Regions from separate parts of the Streptomyces sp. NPDC086549 genome, predicted to be linked through region 1. Evidence: predicted binding sites of a transcription regulator. Region 1 holds the regulator's gene; each other region holds the start of a gene.
The links. Region 1 encodes HrcA, which represses chaperone genes, less so after heat shock. Its sites were predicted from a motif close to TTNGCACTCNGNNNNNCNGAGTGCNAA; they were not measured.
Positions count from the first base shown of each region.

Region 2: groES (co-chaperone GroES) is a predicted target of HrcA. The motif match lies at 3,152-3,178, and genes of this name have one in related genera.
Region 3: groL (chaperonin GroEL) is a predicted target of HrcA. The motif match lies at 2,007-2,033, and genes of this name have one in related genera.

Region 1 covers NZ_JBIVBS010000001.1:832,129-837,735, reverse strand. The annotation lists gene ACIPSA_RS03855 (DUF3097 domain-containing protein) at 1-296, opposite strand, end outside; gene ACIPSA_RS03850 (MBL fold metallo-hydrolase) at 331-1,053, opposite strand; gene hrcA (heat-inducible transcriptional repressor HrcA) at 1,219-2,235, shown strand; gene dnaJ (molecular chaperone DnaJ) at 2,236-3,372, shown strand; gene ACIPSA_RS03835 (nitronate monooxygenase) at 3,563-4,651, shown strand; gene ACIPSA_RS03830 (16S rRNA (uracil(1498)-N(3))-methyltransferase) at 4,648-5,385, shown strand; gene ACIPSA_RS03825 (VOC family protein) at 5,402-5,607, shown strand, end outside.
Region 2 covers NZ_JBIVBS010000002.1:792,929-798,535, forward strand. The annotation lists gene ACIPSA_RS10260 (ester cyclase) at 1-341, shown strand, start outside; gene groL (chaperonin GroEL) at 947-2,575, opposite strand; gene groES (co-chaperone GroES) at 2,697-3,005, opposite strand; gene ACIPSA_RS10275 (GNAT family N-acetyltransferase) at 3,374-3,850, opposite strand; gene ACIPSA_RS10280 (polysaccharide deacetylase family protein) at 3,872-4,714, opposite strand; gene ACIPSA_RS10285 (polysaccharide deacetylase family protein) at 4,714-5,607, opposite strand, start outside.
Region 3 covers NZ_JBIVBS010000004.1:147,757-153,363, reverse strand. The annotation lists gene groL (chaperonin GroEL) at 221-1,843, opposite strand; gene ACIPSA_RS15580 (cold-shock protein) at 2,167-2,373, opposite strand; gene ACIPSA_RS15575 (ubiquitin-like small modifier protein 1) at 2,805-3,080, opposite strand; gene thrC (threonine synthase) at 3,077-4,360, opposite strand; SAM riboswitch class I at 4,379-4,524, opposite strand; gene ACIPSA_RS15565 (glucosyl-3-phosphoglycerate synthase) at 4,653-5,607, shown strand, end outside.

The DNA of each region.
Region 1 (5,607 bases):
GCCCCGGGGACGGCGACCGAGCCGGAAGCGGTACGGGTGGGTCGTACAGGACCGGCCGAGGGCCGTACCAGCGTCACCACCCGGCCCTCCAGCAGGAACCCCCGCGGCTCCAACGGGAACACCCGGTGCTTGCCGAAGCGGTCCTCCAGGGTCACCGTGCCCGCCTCGCAGCGGATCACCGCGCCGCAGAAGCCGGTGCCGGGCTCCTCCACCACCAGGCCGGGGTCCGCCGGGACCTCGGGCACTGGCTTCGGCTTCTTCCAGGGCGGGGTCAGGTCGGCGGAGTACTGGCGCATTCGGATGACGATAGGAGAACCGCCGGACCCCCGCTCACGACACGCCGAAGCGGGCCGCCAGCTCGTCACGCTGCCGTCGGACGAACCCCGCGTCGACCACCGCTCCGTGACCGGGCACGTACAACGCGTCCTCGCCGCCCAGGGCGAGCAGCCGGTCGAGGGCGGCCGGCCACTGGGACGGTACGGCGTCGGGGCCGGCCTGCGGCTCACCGGACTCCTCGACGAGGTCGCCGCAGAACACCGCCTCCGGGTCGCCCGGCACCAGGACCGCCAGGTCGTGCGCCGTGTGCCCCGGGCCGATGTTCGCCAGCAGCACCTGGCGGCCGCCGCCCAGGTCCAGGGTCCACTCGCCGGAGACCAGGTGGCGGGGGAGGACGAGGGCGTCGGCCGCCTCCTCGGCCTCCGGGGCGGGCAGGCCGTTGCGGAGCGCGTCCAGGCGGAGCTCCTCCCGCTCGTACGCGAGGACCGAGTCGATGCCCACCGCTCCGAACACCTCCGCGCCCGCGAAGGCCGCCGCGCCGAAGACGTGGTCGAAGTGGGGATGGGTGAGCGCGAGATGGGTCACACGGTGACCCGCGAGCTCCTGCGCCCGCGCACGCAACCGCGCGCCCTCAGCGAGGCTCGACCCGGCGTCCACCACGAGCGCCGTACCCTCCCCCAGGACCAGCCCCGCCGTACAGTCCCAGCCCGGCAGCCGGCACCGCCCGACCCCGGCGGCCACCCGTTCCCACCCCAGCTCTTCCCAAGTCACCGTCATACGGCGACGCTAGCCCTGACACCCCACCCGGGCACGAAGGCGCAGGACCGGCCTTGCCCGGGGCGTACCCCGCCGCCGTACACTGGGCCGGGGAGTGCTGGCACTCGCATGAGCAGAGTGCCAGGGAAGGCGTCGAGACCACGACATTTCTGGAGGTGTGCGCGAATGCTGAGTGAACGAAGGCTCCAGGTACTGCGCGCCATCGTCCAGGACTACGTCGGCACCGAGGAGCCGGTGGGCTCGAAGGCGCTCACCGAACGGCACAACCTCGGCGTGTCCCCGGCGACGGTGCGCAACGACATGGCGGCCCTGGAGGACGAGGGGTTCATCGCCCAGCCGCACACCAGTGCGGGGCGCATCCCCACCGACAAGGGCTACCGGCTGTTCGTCGACAAGCTCGCCGGCGTCAAGCCGATGAGCGCGCCCGAGCGGCGGGCGATCCAGAACTTCCTCGACGGCGCGGTCGACCTCGACGACGTCGTGGCGCGGACGGTCCGGCTGCTCGCCCAGCTCACCCGGCAGGTCGCCGTCGTGCAGTACCCCTCCCTGACCCGCTCGACCGTGCGGCACGTGGAGCTGCTGTCGCTCGCGCCCGCGCGCGTGATGCTCGTGCTGATCACGGACACCGGGCGGGTGGAACAGCGGATGGTCGACTGTCCGGCGCCGTTCGGGGAATCGTCTCTGGCGGATCTGCGGGCGCGGCTGAACAGCCGGGTCGCGGGCCGTCGGTTCACCGACGTGCCCCAGCTGGTCGAGGATCTGCCGGACGCCTTCGAGGTCGAGGACCGAGGTACGGTCTCGACGGTGCTCTCCACCCTCCTGGAGACGCTCGTCGAGGAGAACGAGGAGCGGTTGATGATCGGCGGCACCGCCAATCTCACCCGCTTCGGGCATGACTTCCCCCTCACCATCCGGCCCGTTCTGGAGGCGCTGGAGGAGCAGGTCGTGCTCCTCAAGCTCCTCGGCGAGGCGAAGGATTCGGGCATGACCGTGCGGATCGGTCACGAGATCGCCCATGAGGGACTCAACTCCACGTCTGTGGTGTCGGTCGGCTACGGTTCGGGCGGAGAGGCAGTCGCCAAACTCGGCGTGGTCGGACCGACCCGCATGGATTACCCGGGAACGATGGGAGCGGTACGCGCAGTGGCACGTTACGTCGGACAGATCCTGGCGGAGTCGTAAGTGGCCACGGACTACTACGCCGTACTCGGCGTGCGTCGCGACGCGTCGCAGGAAGAGATCAAGAAGGCCTTCCGTCGGCTCGCCCGCGAGCTGCACCCGGACGTCAACCCGGATCCGAAGACCCAGGAGCGGTTCAAGGAGATCAACGCCGCCTACGAGGTGCTGTCGGACCCGCAGAAGAAGCAGGTCTACGACCTCGGCGGCGACCCGCTCTCCCAGTCCGGCGGCGCCGGTGCGGGCGGCTTCGGGGCCGGCGGCTTCGGCAACTTCTCCGACATCATGGACGCGTTCTTCGGTACGGCGTCGCAGCGCGGCCCGCGCTCGCGCACCCGGCGCGGCCAGGACGCGATGATCCGTATCGAGGTCGAGCTGGACGAGGCGGCCTTCGGTACGACCAAGGACATCCAGGTCGACACCGCGGTCGTCTGCAACACCTGCAACGGTGAAGGCGCGGCCCCGGGCACGTCCGCCCAGACGTGTGACATGTGCCGCGGCCGCGGTGAGGTGTCGCAGGTGACCCGGTCCTTCCTGGGCCAGGTCATGACCTCGCGTCCCTGCCCGCAGTGCCAGGGCTTCGGCACGGTCGTCCCGACGCCGTGCCCGGAGTGCGCGGGCGACGGGCGCGTCCGCTCCCGCCGCACCCTGACCGTCAAGATCCCGGCCGGTGTCGACAACGGCACGCGCATCCAGCTCGCCGGTGAGGGCGAGGTCGGGCCGGGCGGCGGTCCGGCCGGCGACCTGTACGTCGAGATCCACGAGCTGCCGCACAGCACCTTCCAGCGGCGCGGCGACGACCTGCACTGCACGGTGACGATCCCGATGACGGCGGCGTGCCTCGGCACCAAGGTCCCGCTGGAGACCCTGGACGGCCTCGAAGAGGTCGACATCCGTCCGGGGACCCAGTCCGGCCAGTCGATCCCGCTGCACGGCCGAGGCGTCACGCACCTGCGCGGCGGCGGCCGGGGCGATCTCATCGTCCACGTCGAGGTCCAGACCCCGACCAAGCTCGACCCCGAGCAGGAACGCCTGCTCCGCGAGCTGGCCAAGCTGCGCGGCGAGGAACGGCCACAGGGGCAGTTCCAGCCTGGGCAGCAGGGGTTGTTCTCGCGGTTGAAGGATGCGTTCAACGGTCGCTGACGCGAGCTGGAACAGCTGCTGGGGGTCCGGGGGTCGTCCCCCGGGCAGACACGGTCAGCCTGGGCAGCAGGGGTTGTTCTCGCGGTTGAAGGATGCCTTCAACGGTCGCTGAGCCGCCATGCATGCCCGTGGCTTATGCCAAGGGACGGCCGGATTCGGACTTGTTCGGAGGACGTGACAACATGCCGTCATGTCCTCCGCACTGACCGTTCTCTGCCCGCATCCGATCGTGCAGGCCCCCATGGCGGGCGGTGTCTCCGTCCCGCAGCTCGCCGCCGCCGTGTCCGAGGCGGGCGGTCTCGGGTTCCTCGCCGCCGGGTACAAGACCGCCGACGGCATGTACCAGGAGATCAAGCAGGTGCGGGGCCTCACGGGCCGTCCCTTCGGTGTGAACGTGTTCATGCCGCAGCCGGAGTATGCCGAGTCCGGCGCCGTGGACCTCTACGCGAACCAGCTGGCCGGCGAGGCCGCCTGGTACGAGACCGAGCTCGGCGACCCGGACAGCGGGCGCGACGACGGCTACGACGCCAAGCTCGCCATACTCCTCGACGACCCGGTGCCGGTGGTCTCCTTCCACTTCGGTGTCCCGACCCGTGACGTGCTGGACTCCTTCCGCCGCGCCGGAACCCTCACCTTGGTCACCGCGACCACCGCCGAGGAGGCCCTCGCCGTGCAGCGGGCCGGCGCCGACGGGGTGATCGCGCAGGGCGTGGAGGCCGGCGGTCACCAGGGCACCCACCGTGACGTCCCGGAGAACGACGGCTCCGGCATCGGACTGCTCTCCCTCGTCGCGCAGATCCGCGAGACCGTGGACATCCCGATCGTCGCGGCCGGCGGCATCATGCGCGGTGGTCAGATCGCCGCGGTCCTCGCGGCGGGCGCGAGCGCGGCCCAGCTCGGCACCGCGTTCCTCGCCAGCGCCGAGTCCGGCGCGAACGCCCTGCACAAGCAGGCGCTGACCAATCCCCTCTTCGCGCGTACGGAGCTGACCCGCGCGTTCTCCGGCCGCCCGGCCCGCGGCCTGGTCAACCGCTTCATGCGCGAGCACGGCCGGTACGCCCCCGCCGCCTACCCGGAGGTCCACCACCTGACCTCGCCGCTGCGCAAGGCGGCCGCCAAGGCCGGCGACACGCAGGGCATGGCGCTGTGGGCGGGCCAGGGGCACGGGATGGCCCGGGAACTGCCCGCCGGGCAGCTGGTGGAGGTCCTGGCCGCCGAACTCGCCGAGGCCAGGACAGCGTTGTCGGCCGCTCCGGCCACCGGGGGTGAGCCGCGATGACCGCCCCGGTCTTCGTCGTCGAGCACCTCCGCGCAGGCGGCGGACAGTACGTCCTCGACGGCCCCGAGGGGCGGCACGCGGTCTCCGTGAAGCGGCTGCAGCCCGGGGAGGAAGTCGTCCTCACCGACGGCGCCGGGCGTTACGCGGTGTGCGACGTGATCGGCACCGAGGGCAAGGACCGGCTGATCGTCCACATGAGCACGGTGGACGAGGAGCCGGAGGAGTCCCCCCGGATCACCGTCGTCCAGGCCCTCCCCAAGGGCGACCGCGGTGAGCTCGCCGTCGAGACCATGACCGAGGTCGGAGTCGACGCGATCGTGCCGTGGCAGGCCTCCCGCTGCATCACCCAGTGGCGGGGCGACCGCGGGCTCAAGGCGCTCGGCAAGTGGCGGGCCACCGCCCGCGAGGCCGGCAAGCAGTCCCGCCGGGTGCGCTTCCCGGAGGTCGCGGACGCGACGACGACCAAGCAGGTTGCCGCACTTCTCGCCGGAGCCGACTTCGCCGCCGTGCTCCACGAGAGCGGTGAGGAACCGCTCGCCACCGCCGAACTCCCCACCGAGGGCGAGATCGTGCTGGTCGTCGGGCCCGAAGGCGGTGTCTCGCCCGAGGAGTTGACGCTGTTTCAGGAAGCGGGTGCCCAGGCGTACGTCCTGGGGCGTACCGTGCTGCGTACATCGACCGCCGGGACCGCGGCGGCGGCCCTCCTCCTGGGCCGTACCGGGCGCTGGTCCTGACACCAGGGGGAACCCCGTGGAACTCGCACAGGTCCGGTTGCTCGTCACCGACTTCGCCGCCTGCTACCGCTTCTACGCCGAAGTCCTCGGCCTCAAGCCGCAGTCGGGCGCGACCGACGGGCCGTACGAGAAGTTCAGCCCGCACACCGGGTCCGCCGGGATCGCGCTCCAGGACCGGGCGATGATGGCTCAGGTCCTGGGGGAACTCGGAGACACGGCGAC
Region 2 (5,607 bases), on a different contig from region 1:
TGACCGAGAACTACCACGACCACGATCCCGCGGACGAGCAGGACAACATCGGCATGGACGCGATGCGGCGCGGGCTCGGGATGTGGCGGAGCGCTTTCGACCTCGGCTTCGTCGTCGAGGACCAGATCTGCCAGGGCGACCGGGTGTGCACCCGCTGGACCTGGACCGGCGTGCACCGGGGCGACTTCATGGGGATCCCGGGCAGCGGGCAACAGGTGACCATGACGGGTTCGACCATCTTCCGGTTCGGCGAGGACGGGAAGATCGCCGAGGGCTGGTGGGAGTACGACCTGCTCGGGCTGATGACGCAGCTGGGAGCGCTGGACGCGCTGGAGAACTGAGGAGCCACTCCGAATCGCCCGCGAGGGAAGAGCCCCCGTTCCGGTTCCTTCAGTTCCGGGACGGGGGCTTCTTCGATCGCCGTCGTCGGCCTGAGCGATACCGCGGCGCTCGTTCTGGGACGCCGCTGCGGCCAGGAGGCGATCTTCGCCTGGACTCCCGACGCCTGGCGTGTCCTGGCGTGCGGCACCAGCGCCACGGCGGTCAGTGGATGGGCAGCGTCCGAGTACTGATCGGGGCACGGACCCGGACCATGAGGACCGTGCGGTGTCTCCAGGTCGTGCTGCCCCTCACGCTCGGTCTCGTGCTGGCCGTCACCACGGGGAAGCTCGCCGAGTCCAGCTACCTGATCACCGGTGGCGGCGCGATCCGCTGGGACGTCGCCGGCGTCCCGCTGTTGTTCCTGGCGGCGGCCGGAGTCGTGGCGGTCGCGGCGGCGGGCTCACTGACGCTGGTCGGCCGCAGGATCGATCCGGAGCTGATCCGCCGCGACCGACCGCCGAGCGGGACATCGGCCGTGCCGCCCCGCTCGGCAGGATCGGAGACGGCAGCACGAAGGCCCGGCACCCCTCGGGGGTGCCGGGCCTCGGCTGTGCTGTTGTCAGCCTCAGTGGGCGTGGCCGTGACCGTGGCCGTGGCCCGCCTCGGCCGGCTCCTCTTCCTTCTTCTCGACGACCAGGGTCTCGGTCGTGAGGAGGAGGGAGGCGATGGAGGCGGCGTTCTCCAGGGCGGAGCGGGTGACCTTCACCGGGTCGATGACGCCGGCCTTGACCAGGTCGCCGTACTCGCCGGTGGCGGCGTTGAAGCCCTGGCCCTTGTCGAGCTCGGCGACCTTGGAGGTGATGACGTAGCCCTCCAGGCCAGCGTTCTCGGCGATCCAGCGCAGCGGCTCGACGGCGGCCTTGCGGACCACGGAGACACCGGTGGCCTCGTCGCCGGTCTTGTCGAGGTTGCCCTCGAGGACCTTGACGGCGTGGACCAGCGCGGAGCCACCACCGGAGACGATGCCTTCCTCGACCGCGGCGCGGGTCGCGGAGATGGCGTCCTCCAGACGGTGCTTCTTCTCCTTCAGCTCCACCTCGGTGGCGGCGCCGACCTTGATCACGCACACGCCGCCGGCCAGCTTCGCGAGGCGCTCCTGGAGCTTCTCGCGGTCCCAGTCGGAGTCGGTGTTCTCGATCTCGGCCTTGATCTGGGCGACGCGGCCGGTGACGTCCGCGGAGTTGCCGGCACCGTCGACGACCGTGGTGTCGTCCTTGGTGACGGTGACGCGGCGGGCGGAGCCCAGCACGTCGGTGCCGACCTGGTCGAGCTTGAGGCCGACCTCCTCGGAGATGACCGTGGCGCCGGTGAGGATCGCCAGGTCCTGCAGCATCGCCTTGCGGCGGTCACCGAAGCCGGGAGCCTTGACGGCGGTGGCGTTGAAGGTGCCGCGGATCTTGTTGACGACCAGGGTCGACAGGGCCTCGCCGTCGACGTCCTCGGCGATGATCAGCAGCGGCTTCGAGGCGTTGGACTGGATGATCTTCTCCAGCAGCGGCAGGAGGTCCGCGATGGCGGAGATCTTGCCCTGGTGGATGAGGATGTACGGGTCGTCGAGGACGGCCTCCATGCGCTCCTGGTCCGTCACGAAGTACGGCGACAGGTAGCCCTTGTCGAAGGCCATGCCCTCGGTGAAGTCCAGCTCCAGACCGAAGGTGTTGGACTCCTCGACGGTGATGACGCCGTCCTTGCCGACCTTGTCCATCGCCTCGGCGATGAGCTCGCCGACCTGCTGGTCCTGGGCGGACAGCGCGGCGACGGCGGCGATGTCGGACTTCTCGTCGATCGGCCGCGCCGAGGCGAGCAGGGCCTCGGAGACGGCCTTGACCGCGGCGTCGATGCCCTTCTTCAGGGCGGCCGGGGAAGCGCCGGCGGCGACGTTCTTCAGGCCCTCGCGGACGAGCGCCTGGGCCAGCACGGTGGCGGTGGTGGTGCCGTCACCAGCGATGTCGTTGGTCTTGGTAGCCACCTCCTTCACCAGCTGGGCGCCGAGGTTCTCGTACGGGTCGTCGATCTCGACCTCGCGGGCGATGGTGACGCCGTCGTTGGTGATGGTGGGAGCGCCGAACTTCTTGTCGATGACGACGTTGCGGCCCTTGGGGCCGATCGTCACCTTGACCGTGTCGGCAAGCTTGTTGACGCCGCGCTCGAGGGCGCGACGGGCGTCCTCGTCGAACTTCAGGATCTTCGCCATGACAGCGTGAGCCCTCTCGGAATTCTTGGGTGAACGAAGACTGCGCCCCGGGCGCCCGGCTCCTTATCGGTCGCGGGTGCCAGGGGCGCAGTTCAAAGCAACAAATTGTGCTCTGGGTGAATTACTTCTCGACGATCGCGAGCACGTCGCGAGCCGAGAGGACGAGGTACTCCTCGCCGTTGTACTTCACCTCGGTGCCGCCGTACTTGCTGTAGAGAACGACGTCGCCGACCTTGACGTCGAGCTCGACGCGCTTGCCGTCCTCGAAGCGGCCCGGGCCCACGGCCAGGACAACGCCCTCCTGGGGCTTCTCCTTGGCGGTGTCCGGAATGACCAGGCCCGAAGCCGTGGTCTGCTCGGCGTCGAGCGGCTGGACCACGATGCGGTCCTCGAGCGGCTTGATGGCAACCTTGGAGCTGGCGGTCGTCACGATCCGACCTCCCCCTTCGGAGATCTCACGGGGTTAACTGTCTGAGGTGGCGACCAGGTGGATCCGTCGTCGCGGGTGCCGGACCTGCCCGTCGCGTTGTTGGCACTCTCCAGGGGGGAGTGCCAGAGCCGAGACTATGACCGCGATTAGCACTCGGTCAAGCGGAGTGCCAATTGCCTGCGGCGCGGCGCGAAGTTTTCAGTCCCCGGTGCTGGTGGATCCCCCTCGTGGACCCCCCTGGGGGCTGCCGCCCCCAGACCCCCGCTTCGGCCTGAACGGCCTCGTCCTCAAGCGCCGGACGGGCTGGATTTTGCTGAGCCACGCCACCACCTGCGGGTGGGCGGGGGCGGGACGGCAACTCCTCGTCCTCAAGCGCCGGACGGGCTGGAGTTTGCTGAGCTGCGCCGCCGCGGGCTGCGGGTCATGAACACGTCCACCTCGTCCTCCGTGTCCAGGGCGAAGCCATGGCGCTCGTACAGTCGGCGTGCGGCGCTGCCGCGGAGTACGTTCAGGCGGACCGTGACGCCGTCGTGGTCGCTGCGCCGCAGGAGTTCGCTCAGCACGGCCGAACCGATGCCGGCGCCGTGCAGGTGCGGGGCGAGGTAGAAGTGCTCCAGCCAGTGGGCGTCCTCGGCCGGGCGCAGGGCCACGCAGCCGGCGAACGTACCGTCCGCCTCGATCACCCAGGTGTGCGCCGGGACGAAGCCGTCGCGCAGCCGCTGCCGTACCCGGTGCTCGTCGTACCGGCCCAGCCGTTCGAGGTCGGCCCGCAGCACCACGGCCCGCAGTTCGGCCGCCGGTTCGGCGTCCGCCGCCGACGCGGGGCGTATCGTCCAGTCCGTCATGGCCGGAACGCTAGCCGGGCGTCACAGATAGTCCTCCAGGCGGCCCACCGTCAGGCCCCGGGACTGGGCGCGGCGCAGCAGGCGGGCCGTGCGATCGCAGAGGGTGGGGCCGGGGCCGGTGGGGGCGTCCGGGGCGACCACGATGATGTCGCCCGGGCGCAGGTGTGCGGGGCCGTGGGCGTAGGTGATCTCGTCGGCGGTCATCTCGGCGCGCCAGAGGACCACCGCCGAGACGCCGCAGTCGGCGGCCGCGCGCAGGGTCGTCCTGTCGTACGTGCCGTCGGGCGGACGGAAGAGGCTGGGGCGGCTGCCGAAGCGGGCGTTGAGTTTCTCCTGCTGGCCGCAGATCTCGGCGCGCTGCCCGGCGTACGGCAGCCCGCGCAGCGAGGAGCTGCCGAGGGTGTGGTTCTGGACGCCGGCGCCGGCCGACTGGAGGCGGGCGACGTGTCGGTACCCGGGTCCGGCGACGCTGCCGGTGAGGAACACGCTGACCGGGAGCCGCAGTTCGCGGACCATGTCGGCGAACCGGGCGTCCTCCTCGGCACCGTCGCCGTAGGTGAGGAAGACGACCCGGTCGCGGGTGCGGACGTGGTCGAGGACCGGAGGCAGGGAACGGCTGTCCCGGTGGGAGGCCGAGGGGCGCGCCGAGGGCGTCGGGGCCGGGGCGAGCGGGGACTGAAGGCCCCAGCGGCGGTACGCCTGCTCCGCCTTCCGGCCGTGCGGCCGTACCCCCTGGGCCGCCTTCTTGCCCAGCCGTTCGATGGGGTCGACGGACTGGGCGCAGCCGCTGAGGGGAAGCAGGACGGCCGCGGCGAGCACGGCCGCCGGCAGCGCCCGGCACCGCCGCGGCGCCCTCGGCCGCATCACAGGTAGTCCTCCAGGCGCGCCACCGCGTACCCCTCGCGCGTGACCTTGTCGAGGAAGCGGCGCATGTCGTCGACCATCGTGCCGTCCCAGTCCTCGCGGCCCCGGAAGTGGGTGAGCACGATGTCGCCGGGGTGCAGGCTCTTGTCGTCCTCCCGGTACTCCCAGTGGTCGACGAAGACCTCCTCGTCCCAGATCGGCGCGTACTTGATCCCGCAGGACTTGGCGGCGCGCAGGGTGTCCCCGTTGTAGTTGCCGTAGGGCGGGCGGAAGACGGTCGGAGCCTGGCCGAACCGCTTCTTCATCACCTCCTGCATGCCGCAGATCTCGTCCTTCTGCTCCTCGTAGGACAGGCCGGGCAGGTAGGGGTGGTGCAGGGTGTGGTTGTTGAGGGTCACGCCCTCGGCCTGCATCTTCCTGAAGTACGCGTAGTCGTCCTTGATCAGGTAGTTGCTGAGGAAGGCGGTGTAGGGGACCTTCAGGTCGCTCATCATGCGCAAGAACGCCGGGTCCTTCTCGGCGCCGTCGTCGATGGTGAGGAAGACGACCTTCTGTCTGGTGGGGATCGTGGTGAAGACCGGGGGCAGGTGGTCCTCTACCTGGCCGTCGACCTCGAATCCGGCGCGAGCGGTGATCCTCGGTTTGCGGGCCGGGGGCGCCGGGGGCATCAGGGGCACCCCGGTCAGGCCCCAGTGGACGGCGGCGGCCGCCAGGGCGGCGCGGTCGGCCTTCAGGCGGGTGGCGTAGGAGTCCAGGGCGCGGGCGGGGGGCGCGTGGAGGATCTGCTGGCCGGGAGCCGGCCGTGCACCGCTGTCCGGGCCCGGCCCCGAACAGCCGGAGACACCGGCGGCGACGGCGAGCGCGACGATGCCACCACGGGCACCCGCCCTCTT
Region 3 (5,607 bases), on a different contig from region 1:
ACAAGAACTCCCCCGGCCCCGGCACCATTCCGGCCGGGCCGATGAACCCCTGTGATCCCGGCCACGCACCCGCCCACGAGACGGAGGCGACGGCCCGCGGTCGCCTCGCACTACGCCTCCCGCTGACCGGCACGGGCCGTGCCGGAAAACGCCCGAGGGCGGCACCCCCTGCCGGAACAGGGGGTGCCGCCCTCGGAAAGGACAGGCTGATCCGCGGGGATCAGAAGTCCATGTCACCGCCCGGCATGCCGCCCGGAGCGGCCGCGGAGGCCTTCTCCGGCTTGTCGGCGATGACGGCCTCGGTGGTGAGGAACAGCGCGGCGATGGAGGCGGCGTTCTGCAGCGCGGAACGGGTCACCTTCGCCGGGTCGATGATGCCTTCCTTGACCAGGTCGACGTACTCACCGGTCGCGGCGTTCAGGCCGTGGCCCGGGGTCAGGTTGCGCACCTTCTCCACCACGACACCGCCCTCGAGGCCGGCGTTGACGGCGATCTGCTTCAGCGGGGCCTCGAGAGCGAGCTTGACGGCGGCAGCGCCGGTCGCCTCGTCACCCTCCAGGTCCAGCTTCTCGAAGACGGTGGACGCCTGGATGAGCGCCACGCCACCACCGGCGACGATGCCCTCCTCGACGGCCGCCTTGGCGTTGCGGACGGCGTCCTCGATGCGGTGCTTGCGCTCCTTGAGCTCCACCTCGGTGGCGGCACCGGCCTTGATGACCGCGACACCGCCGGCGAGCTTCGCCAGGCGCTCCTGCAGCTTCTCGCGGTCGTAGTCCGAGTCGCTGTTCTCGATCTCGGCGCGGATCTGGTTCACACGGCCATTGACCTGCTCGGACGAGCCGGAGCCGTCGACGATCGTGGTCTCGTCCTTGGTGATGACGACCTTGCGGGCGCGGCCCAGGAGGTCCAGGGTCGCGTTCTCCAGCTTGAGGCCGACCTCCTCGGAGATGACCTCGCCGCCCGTGAGGATGGCGATGTCACCGAGCATGGCCTTGCGGCGGTCGCCGAAGCCCGGGGCCTTGACGGCGACGGACTTGAAGGTGCCGCGGATCTTGTTGACGACCAGGGTCGACAGGGCCTCGCCCTCGACGTCCTCGGCGATGATCAGCAGCGGCTTGCCCGACTGCATGACCTTCTCCAGGAGCGGAAGCAGGTCCTTGACGGAGCCGATCTTGGAGTTGGCGATGAGGATGTACGGGTCGTCGAGCGACGCCTCCATACGCTCCATGTCGGTGGCGAAGTACGCCGAGATGTAGCCCTTGTCGAAGCGCATACCCTCGGTGAGCTCCAGCTCCAGACCGAAGGTCTGGGACTCCTCGACGGTGATGACGCCTTCCTTGCCGACCTTGTCCATCGCCTCGGCGATGAGCTCGCCGATCTGGGTGTCGGCGGCGGAGATGGAGGCCGTGGAGGCGATCTGCTCCTTGGTCTCGACGTCCTTGGCCTGCTCCAGCAGGGCGGCGGAGACGGCCTCGACGGCCTTCTCGATACCGCGCTTGAGGGCCATCGGGTTGGCACCGGCGGCGACGTTGCGCAGACCCTCGCGGACCAGCGCCTGGGCGAGCACGGTCGCGGTGGTCGTACCGTCACCGGCGACGTCGTCCGTCTTCTTGGCGACTTCCTTGACCAGCTCGGCGCCGATCTTCTCGTACGGGTCCTCGAGCTCGATCTCCTTGGCGATGGACACACCATCGTTGGTGATCGTGGGGGCGCCCCACTTCTTCTCGAGGACGACGTTGCGGCCCTTGGGGCCGAGCGTCACCTTCACGGCGTCCGCGAGCTGGTTCATGCCGCGCTCGAGGCCGCGCCGCGCCTCCTCGTCGAACGCGATGATCTTGGCCATGTGAAGTGGTCCCTCCAGGACTGGGGGTGATTCCTTCGGACCGCGCCCGCGCCCGCGACGGACGGCTCGCAAACCCCGTGGTTCCTTGCCCCACTTGGCCTGCGGGCCTCACCGACCCGGTCCTTCATTGTCACTCTCACCTTCAGAGTGCTAACGCCAATGATTAGCACTCGGCCCTGCCGAGTGCAAGCGACTCCTGGGGATCGGCAGGTGAGCGGCGGTGGCGTCACGGAGCCGGGGCAGGCCGAAGGGCCCGTACCCCTAGGGGGTAACGGGCCCTTCGAAGGATGAACGAAGAACGTCGCTGACAGTCGACGCGTGCTTCAGCTGGTCGCCAGCCGGACCATGTCCGCCTGCGGGCCCTTCTGGCCCTGCGAGATCTCGAAGTCGACCCGCTGCCCCTCTTCCAGGGTGCGGTAACCGTCCATCTGGATCGCGCTGTAGTGGACGAAAACATCCGCACCACCGTCGACCGCGATGAAGCCGTACCCCTTCTCCGCGTTGAACCACTTGACGGTGCCCTGAGCCATGCCTAACTCCCCTATTACTGGCCCTTGCACAGATCCACACTTCGCGGATCCGGGTCAGACCTCACCCCCCATTGGCTTGGGGGCGTGCGCCGGAACGCGTCGACCGCGGCTGAATGTATCTGTCCAACTGCCCTCTGCAACAGGTCAATCGGACGAGAATTCTGGACGCACAGGATGCGGGAAGTGGCGAGAATTCGCCTGAATTCAGGGCAACTCGGGCCCCATAAAAGGAACAAAAGCCGCAGAAAGCCCGCGCATTTTGGCTACTTCTTGTCGGGCCTACGGCATGAATCCAGGGCTTCCGACCTGGGGATCGGGAGCTGTTCCCCAACTGTACCGCGCTCAACCACACTGAATTGCCCCCTCCGCTTCTCTCGCGGAGGAGGCAATCAGATGAACACTCGGTAACTGAGGTTACCCACGGTAATTGATCAGCCGCCCGCGACCGCGGGAATGATGGAGACGCCCGCGCCTTCGGGGGTCGCCGTCTCCAGTCCCTGCTCGAAGCGGACGTCGTCGTCGTTGACGTACACGTTGACGAAGCGGCGCAGCTTGCCCTGGTCGTCGAGGACCCGGGCGGCGATCCCGGTGTGGTTCTTCTCCAGGTCCTCGATGACCTCGGCGAGGGTCGCGCCCTCGGCCGTCACCTCGGCTTTGCCGCCCGTGTAGGTGCGCAGGATGGTGGGGATGCGGACGGTCACGCTCATGCGAGGCCAGCCTCTCGGAAGGAGTCCAGGTTCGGGCGGATGGTCGCGGTCAGGCCGGTGCCGGCCACCGCGTCGAGGGTCTTGAGGCCGTCACCCGTGTTCAGGACGACGGTGGTCTTGGTCGGGTCGAGGACCCCGTCCTTGATGAGCTTCTGCGTCACGCCCACCGTCACACCGCCCGCGGTCTCCGCGAAGATGCCCTCGGTGCGGGCCAGCAGCTTGATGGCGTCCACGACCTGCTCGTCCGTCACGTCCTCCACCGCGCCGCCCGTGCGGCGCGCGATGTCGAGGACGTACGGGCCGTCGGCCGGGTTGCCGATGGCGAGGGACTTGGCGATGGTGTTCGGCTTCTGCGGACGGACGACGTCGTGGCCGGCCTTGAAGGCGACGGACACCGGGGAGCAGCCCTCGGCCTGGGCGCCGAAGATCTTGTACGGCCGGTCCTCGACGAGCCCCAGCTTGATCAGCTCCTGCAGACCCTTGTCGATCTTCGTGAGCTGCGATCCGGAGGCGATCGGGACGACGATCTGGTCCGGGAGCCGCCAGCCGAGCTGCTCGCAGATCTCGTACGCCAGGGTCTTCGACCCCTCCGCGTAGTACGGCCGCAGGTTGACGTTGACGAAGCCCCAGCCCTCGCCGGCCGGGTCGCCGATCAGCTCGGAGCAGAAGCGGTTCACGTCGTCGTAGTTGCCCTCGATACCGACGAGCTCGCCGCCGTAGACCGCGGCCATGACGACCTTGCCCTGCTCCAGGTCGTGCGGGATGAACACGCAGGAGCGCAGGCCGGCGCGGGCGGCCGCGGCGCCGACGGCGCCTGCGAGGTTGCCCGTGGAGGAGCAGGACAGGGTGGTGAAGCCGAAGGCGCGGGCGGCCTCCAGGGCCTGGGCGACGACGCGGTCCTTGAAGGAGTGCGTCGGGTTGCCGGAGTCGTCCTTCACGTAGAGACCACCGGTCACACCCAGCTCGCGCGCCAGGTTGTCGGCCTTGACGAGCTTGGTCCAGCCGGGGTTGATGTTCGGCTTTTCGGCCACGTCCGCGGGGACGGGCAGCAGCGGCGCGTAGCGCCAGATGTTCGCGGGTCCCGCTTCGATGCGCCGGCGCAGTTCCTCGGTGTCGTAGGCCGAGAAGTCGTACGCGATCTCCAGCGGGCCGAAACACTCCTCGCAGGCGAACACCGGTCCGAGGGGTACCCGGTGACCGCATTCCCGGCAGCTCAGCGCAGCGGCTGGGCCGAGGTCGACGGTGGAATCGGTGGTGGTGGCAACGGTCTGCACAGCCATGAGAGGCGAGGCCCTTTCTCCTCATCTTCCTCACGACGCATCTCGCCGTGAGACGGATTTGGCACCTTCCCTAGCCGGGAGCCTCGCTGCACAGGTCAGGAGTACCGACTGGAGGGTTGCCGGGGCTTCATCGGGCCGTGTCCCTCTGCCCCTCTGGATGAGCTGTATTCGGTTGTCGACGCCCTTGGCCCTCGACATGCGATGGTCATCGGCGTTGTTCAAGACTGTAACCGAAGGCCAGGACAGTTGAGATAGTCGTCCGTACCGCGAGACACGTGAGGAGCCGCTGACTGTGCTGGAAGAAGTCGAGCGCTGGCTGGCCACCCACTCCTGGTCCGTGACCGATCGCCCCCTCCACAAGATCCTCGCCGCCAAGCAGCGGACGGCGCAGTCGGTCTCCGTCGTCCTGCCCGCGCTCAACGAGGAGGAGACGGTCGGCGACATCGTCACCGTGATCCGCCACGACCTCATGCGACAGGTTCCGCTCGTCGACGAGATCGTCGTCGTCGACTCCGGGTCCACCGACCGCACCTCCGCGGTGGCCGCCGCCGCGGGCGCCCGGGTCGTCCACCGCGACGACATCCTGCCGCGCATCCCGGCCGTCCCCGGCAAGGGGGAAGTCCTGTGGCGCTCCCTGCTGGTCACGAGCGGGGACATCGTCTGCTTCATCGACGCCGATCTGAGGGAGTTCTCCTCCGACTTCGTCTCCGGGATCGTCGGCCCGCTGCTCACCGACCCCGAGGTCGATCTGGTCAAGGCCATGTACGACCGCCCGCTGGGCACTGAGCTGAATTCGCTCGCCTCCGGCAAGACAGCGGGCCAGGGCGGCCGGGTCACCGAGCTGATGGCCCGCCCCCTGCTGAACATGCACTGGCCGCAACTGGCCGGATTCGTGCAGCCGCTCGGCGGCGAGTACGCAGCCCGCCGCTCGCTGCTCGAACAGCTCCCGTTCCCCGTCGGCTACGGCGTGGAGCTGGGCATGCTGGTCGACGCCCTGCACCTGGTGGGCCTGGACGCCCTCGCCCAGGTCGACGTGGGCGTGCGCAAGCACCGGCACCAGGACGGGCAGGCGCTGGGCCGGATGGCGGCGGCGATCTACCGCACCGCGCAGCTTCGCCTGGCCCGCGGTCACCTCATCCGTCCCTCCCTCACCCAGTTCGAGCGGGGCGACGACGGCTTCGAGCCACGCACCTACTCGGTGGACGCGGAGGAGCGGCCGCCGATGGCGGAGATCGCGGAGTACGCCT